One region of the Shewanella sp. AC34-MNA-CIBAN-0136 genome, then DNA from elsewhere that is predicted to be linked to it. Evidence: predicted binding sites of a transcription regulator. Region 1 holds the regulator's gene; the other holds the start of a gene.

Region 1 (3,356 bases):
TGTGGCGTTTGTTGGTCCAACCGGTGTAGGTAAGACAACTTCTTTAGCTAAAATAGCCGCTCGCTTTGCCGCCCATCATGGCCCAGAGCAGGTAGCATTGATTACCACAGACCATTATCGTATTGGTGCCTATGAGCAATTAGCGACTTATGGCAAAATAATGGGCTGTCCGGTTAAGCAAGCACATGATTTAACCGAATTAGAACAAATTTTATATCAATTTAGAAATCGTAAGTTAGTATTAATTGATACCGCAGGTATGGGACAGCGAGATATGCGCTTATATCAGCAACTGGATAATTTAACAGCAAATAGTAGGATCCCAATTCGGAGCTACTTAGTCTTATCTGCGACTGGTCAACGTCGTGTGTTACAAGATGCTGTAGAACATTTTAAACGAATTCCATTAGCGGGTGCGATTTTAACAAAGTTAGATGAATCGATATCAATTGCAGGTGCATTGAGCGTATTGATTCAAAATGAGTTACCATTAAGCTATGTTACTGACGGTCAACGTGTTCCTGAGGACATGAAAGTAGCAGATACGTTAGAGTTGGCTAAAAAGGCTCTCGCGGCGTTAAATGAAACAGAACAACAATCGTCACAAGACACAGTGTGGTCTAATGACACAGCCTATGCATTTGAGTAAAGATATGACTCGGGATCAAGCAAGTGGTTTACGTATGATGAATCAACCAAATAACGATAAAGTTAAAGTAATTGCCGTATCCGGTGGTAAAGGCGGAGTGGGTAAAACCAGTGTGTCAATTAATACTGCGGTAGCACTAGCTGAAAAAGGCAAACGCGTATTAGTGCTTGATGCCGATTTAGGTTTAGCCAACGTCGATGTCATGCTTGGGATACGTGCTGAGAAAAATTTATCTCATGTTTTGTCCGGAGATGCCGAATTAGATGACATCATTGTTCGTGGACCTAAAGGTATTGGTATTGTTCCTGCCACATCGGGTTCTCAAGCGATGGTTGAGTTGTCGCCAGCACAACATGCTGGACTTATCCGTGCATTTAGTGAAATGCGAACTCAGTTCGATATTTTAATTGTGGATACTGCTGCTGGTATATCAGACATGGTGCTGAGTTTTTCTCGTGCATCACAGGATGTATTGATAGTCGTTTGCGACGAACCAACATCAATTACTGATGCTTATGCGCTGATTAAAATTTTAAGTCGTGAACATGGTGTGTTCCACTTCAAAATTGTGGCAAATATGGTACGTAGTTTACGAGAAGGTATGGAATTATTTGCTAAACTCAGTAAAGTGACGGATAGATTTTTAGATGTTGCTTTAGAATTAGTGGCAACAATACCATTCGATGAAAATTTACGTAAAGCTGTTCGTAAGCAAAAGTTAGTTGTTGAAGCGTATCCTAAGTCGCCTTCAGCTATTGCTTATCATGGATTAGCCAATAAAATTATGACTTGGCCAGTTCCACAACAGCCAGGTGGTCATTTAGAGTTTTTTGTTGAACGTCTTGTACAACGTAAGCCGATACAAGAAGGAAGAACGAGTGAATAAAGCCGCCGCGTATACTCAGTTCGATAACAAAACGTCTATTGTTGAACAGTATGCACCGTTGGTAAAAAGAATTGCTCATCATATGCTGGCAAGATTACCAGCATCGGTGCAACTTGATGATTTATTACAAGCTGGGATGATGGGGTTACTTGAGGCCTCATCTAAATTTGATAACAGTAAAGGGGCTAAGTTTGAAACCTTTGCAGGCATCAGAATTCGTGGTGCAATGATAGATGAAATTCGACGTGGTGACTGGGTTCCGCGCTCAGTTCATCGTAATAATCGTCTAGTAGCACATGCAATTGATGAATTGGGGCAACTGCTTGGAAGAGATGCCAATGATACAGAAATTGCTGAAAAACTTGATATGTCTCTCGATGAATACCATCATATCTTAAATGATGTTTCTGTTGGTAAAATCATAGGCATAGAAGACCTTGGTGTGTCGCAAGATGTGTTAATCACAGACAACGAAACGCCAGATGAAACCTTTGACTCGCTTGCTGAAATTCAATTCCAATCTGCATTGGTTGAAGCAATTAAGACATTGCCAGAAAGAGATGCATTAGTGTTGTCGTTGTATTACGACGAAGCATTAAATTTAAAAGAAATCGGTGCCATCCTTGAAGTTAGCGAATCGCGAGTAAGCCAGATATTAAGTCAGGCAATGCTCAGATTAAAAGCGAAACTCAAGCATTGGACACAAGAATAATAACTTATCTAGAGCAAACGAGTGTCAGCTCACCGGAGGAAACCTTGGACAAGAATATGAAGATTCTTATTGTTGACGATTTTTCAACAATGAGGCGTATCATTAAGAACTTGTTGCGAGATTTGGGATTTAATAATACCCAAGAAGCAGATGATGGCTCAACAGCCCTACCTATGTTACAAAAAGGCGATTTTGATTTTGTGGTAACAGACTGGAATATGCCTGGAATGCAAGGTATTGATTTACTTAGAGCAATCCGTGCAGATGATTCGTTAAAGCATTTACCTGTGCTAATGGTAACTGCAGAAGCTAAGCGTGAACAGATTATTGCTGCAGCGCAAGCCGGTGTAAATGGTTATGTCGTAAAACCTTTTACCGCAGCTACATTAAAAGAAAAGTTAGACAAAATCTTTGAACGACTCGCATAAGCAAGGATAAGTCATGCAGGCATCAATATCGGGGTTAATCACTCTCGAACAGGCCCAAGAACTTGTTGAATTGCTTACCTTGGGTCAACAAGATAAAGCCGATGAAATGATCAGAGAGCTTGCAACGCCATTGCAGCGTGAGCTTTTTGAAGAAGTCGGTAAGCTAACTCGACAACTCCATAGTGCACTAAAAGATTTTCAAGTTGATAACCGTTTATCTGAATTAGCCAATACCGAAATACCAGATGCTAAAGAAAGATTGAACTATGTTATCGACATGACAGAACAAGCTGCAAATAAAACCATGGATGCAGTTGAAGAATGTCTACCTTTGGCCGATACCATCATTAGCAATATACAATCAGTGACGCCAATGTGGGATAAATTGATGCGTCGTGACATAGAAATGGGTGAGTTTAAGTCACTTTGTCATGATGTTCAGCAGTTTATGTTACATAGTGAAAATGATTCTAATCGTCTTCGCGAGTTATTAAATGAAATTTTGATGGCGCAAGACTTCCAAGATTTGACGGGGCAAATGATCCGTCGAGTGATTGATTTAGTTCGTGAAGTAGAAAGTAATCTGGTCTCAATGCTAACGGTATTCGGAGATCATACTACCGAATCATTGCCAACTATAAACGAAAATAAAATAGAAGCAGAAGGTCCCATCATGCATGC
Region 2 (3,356 bases), on a different contig from region 1:
CGATAGAGATTTCTACCCGGCGGTTTCGAGCCTGATTTTCAATAGAATCATTGGCGATTAATGGTCGATTAGACGCCTCGCCAACCACTTTCATCCTTGATTCATCAAAACCAGAAACTCTTCTTAATTCATGAGCCACAGCCACAGCTCGTTGGCTTGATAGTTCCCAGTTTGAACTGTAAAGCTCATTATTAATATCAGCACCATCAGTGTGACCCGACACCGTAATAATCCCAGGGACATCTTTTAATAATTCACCAATTGAGCGCACAATAGGTTTGAACTTAGGTTGTAAAAAGCCTGAGCCCGAAGCAAAAGAGCCTTTCTCACGGATACGGATAATAATTTGTTGGCCTAAAGATTCAATTTCAATGGCGCCATCGACAATTTCTTCATTGAGTTTTTCAGCCATTTTTTTAACTTGATCATTAATGTTTTCTTGCGAAGAGGCAGCGTCTTTTTTAACGGCTTCAGCTTCTTGTTGCGCTGTTGCGGCTGCATTGCCACCGCGTTGCTCACCATTCTGTTTTTGAGTCCCACCCGCGCTGTCTTCTTCACCCGCCTGATATTCTATCGTCGGCTGAGTCATTTCATTGGTTTGTTGATTAATGATCTCTATTGGAGTGGGATCGGGGCGACCTGGGCGGAATTCAAGCGCAATAACAGACGTCCCCTTAGGAATGTCTTTTACTTCAACTTTGTTTTGTACCCCGAATGCATACTTCATTGAACCAGCGATTTGTTTAAACTTCATCACGTCCATTTCAGAGAACGCTAACAACAACACGAAGAAACACATCAGCAACGACATTAAGTCTGCAAATGTGGCAAGCCACATAGGGGCGCCAGCGGGTGGACAATCACACTTGGCCTTAGCCATGAGTTACTCTCCGTCCGTTGTATCGATTTTTCGCACACTTTCAGCCAAATAGTTCTTCAAAAAGCCTTCAATAACCCGTGGATTCTGTCCATCTTGAATCGCTAATACTGCATCCATAATTAAATTACGATTAAGCAATTCTTCATTCATCCGCAATGATAATTTATCTGCCATCGGGATGGCGATCATGTTGGCAATCACCGCGCCGTAAAGAGTCGTTAACAATGCCACTGCCATTGAAGGTCCAATAGACTTTGGATCGTCCATGTTAGATAGCATCGCCACTAAACCAACTAAAGTACCAATCATGCCCATTGCAGGTGCCACATCGCCCATGGCTTTAAAAATACCCACCCCTGTTTTGTGGCGTTCTTCAGTTAATGCGATGTCTTTTTCTAATGCGTTGCGCACCACATCACCGTCATGGCCATCAACTAACATATCAACGGCTTTTTGCATAAAGGTGTTGGTAATAACCGCTTCTTCTAATGCTAAAAAACCGCCTTTACGGGCAGCATCAGCCATGGTGACAGCTTGTTCTATCAAGTCTTCAGGTTTATCTAATTTAAACATGAAGGCTTTCATACCAATCTTTATTGAACCTAAAAATTGCTTTAGGTTAAATTTCATCATCACCACAAATAAAGAGCCTGCCACAACAATCAAAATTGACGGTACATCGATAAATAATCCGATACCACCACTGGTGATCATCGCACCAATAATAAATGCAAAAGCACCGATAATACCTATTAGGGTAGCTAAATCCACAACCTCTCCTCAATCGCAGTCATTATGCTGCTTATTTGTGCTACTTCCATCGTGCTGTTAGCGCACGTTATATGATCCGAATAATCCGACAGCATTTTGTGTTGATAACAATGCCCATCGTTATGTATTACAGCAAAAGTTTCAATACTATTTTTGCTAGCAAATTTAAATCATGACTTGTTATCGGACAAACTTGGCTCAAGTTTAGCTTGTTTTTGTACATTCTAAACAAAATTCAATAACAAAGCGTGCTGTTGAGCAAATAACCAGCGACTGTATTTGACCGATACGCTGGGCTGATATACCTTGTCACACGCTGAATGAAAGGAATATTACTCGTGGCTAAAAAACCTGAAAATCTCAGTTTTGAACAATCATTAACTGAACTTGAAACCATTGTTGCTCATTTGGAGCAAGGTGAAGTGTCGCTGGATGATGCACTTAAGCAGTTTGAGCGTGGCATTAAGTTAGTACGTCAAAGCCAAGCCAAACTTGAGCAAGCACAGCAAAAAGTCTCTATCTTATTAAATGAAGATGATGCCGAATTAGCGTCGTTCACTGTAGAAAGTGAATAATCGTCAACATAGTGTGTATTAAATAATAGGTCTTGATACGTGTTAGCTGAAGCAATAACAACATACCAAAATCGCGTTAATGGTATTCTTAACCAACATTTAACGCTGCTCGATGACGCTGCACCAGATTTAAAAGCAGCGATGCTCCATGGTGCGCTATTGGGTGGGAAACGCATAAGACCATTTTTGGTCTACAGTGTAGGTGACATGCTCGGTGTCAATATCAATGCACTTGATAAAGCCGCGGCTGCTATTGAGTGTATTCATGCCTATTCATTAATACACGATGACTTACCGGCAATGGATAACGATGCACTTCGTCGTGGCCAACCAACTGTTCATATTGCATTTGACGAAGCCACCGCGATTTTAGCCGGTGATGCGTTGCAAACATTGGCTTTTGAAATTATCACAGCCCCTTGTAATGACTTACATCCGAAGCAACAACTGGCGATGGTCAGAGTACTCGCAAAAGCTTCAGGGTATCAAGGTATGTGCGGTGGGCAGGCGATTGATCTGAGTGCAACAGATCACAGTATAAATTTAGACCGATTAACCGAATTACATAATAAAAAAACCGGAGCGTTAATCAGTTGTGCGGTTGAGCTTGCCTTAATCGCTGCTGACGTACCCGATGAGCATTATAAATTAATGATGAAATATGCCCATACGCTTGGGCTCGCTTTTCAAGTGCAAGATGATATTTTAGATATTACTGCTAGCACCGAAGAGCTAGGCAAACCACAAGGCAGCGATCAGCAATCGAATAAAAGCACGTTCCCGAAACTATTGGGTCTCGATGGTGCCAAAGCCTGTGCAGAACAACTAATACAAGATGCACTATCAGCGCTGACTAAATTACCATACAATAGCCAGTTAATTGCAGACTTCGCCCACTACATTATTGAGCGAAGATTATAATAAAGAGTCAGACAATCTCGCTATGAGCTTCGATATTTCTAAATTTCCAGTACTAGCGAAAGCTAATACACCAGAAGAATTAAGGAAGTTACCTCAAGGTTTACTTCCTCAAGTGTCTGATGAACTCAGACAGTTCTTACTTCAGTCTGTTGCTATTTCTAGCGGACATTTTGCTTCTGGCTTAGGCACAGTTGAATTAACTGTGGCAC

The links. The regulator FliA, encoded in region 1, starts transcription of late flagellar genes. The targets are predictions, from matches to a motif close to CTAAAGNTNNNNNNNNNNNNGCCGATA.
Region 2: the regulator FliA is predicted to act here: its motif matches at 1,833-1,859, upstream of pomA (flagellar motor protein PomA).

The regions. Positions count from the first base shown of each region.
Region 1 is NZ_JBEOPJ010000001.1:225,961-229,316, reverse strand. Features, by position in the region: gene flhF (flagellar biosynthesis GTPase FlhF) at 1-649, shown strand, start outside; gene AAEY94_RS00955 (MinD/ParA family protein) at 654-1,535, shown strand; gene AAEY94_RS00950 (RNA polymerase sigma factor FliA) at 1,528-2,247, shown strand; gene cheY (chemotaxis response regulator CheY) at 2,292-2,675, shown strand; gene AAEY94_RS00940 (protein phosphatase CheZ) at 2,689-3,356, shown strand, end outside.
Region 2 is NZ_JBEOPJ010000016.1:78,238-81,593, forward strand. Features, by position in the region: gene AAEY94_RS15705 (flagellar motor protein MotB) at 1-880, opposite strand, end outside; gene pomA (flagellar motor protein PomA) at 884-1,651, opposite strand; gene xseB (exodeoxyribonuclease VII small subunit) at 1,990-2,226, shown strand; gene ispA ((2E,6E)-farnesyl diphosphate synthase) at 2,266-3,147, shown strand; gene dxs (1-deoxy-D-xylulose-5-phosphate synthase) at 3,170-3,356, shown strand, end outside.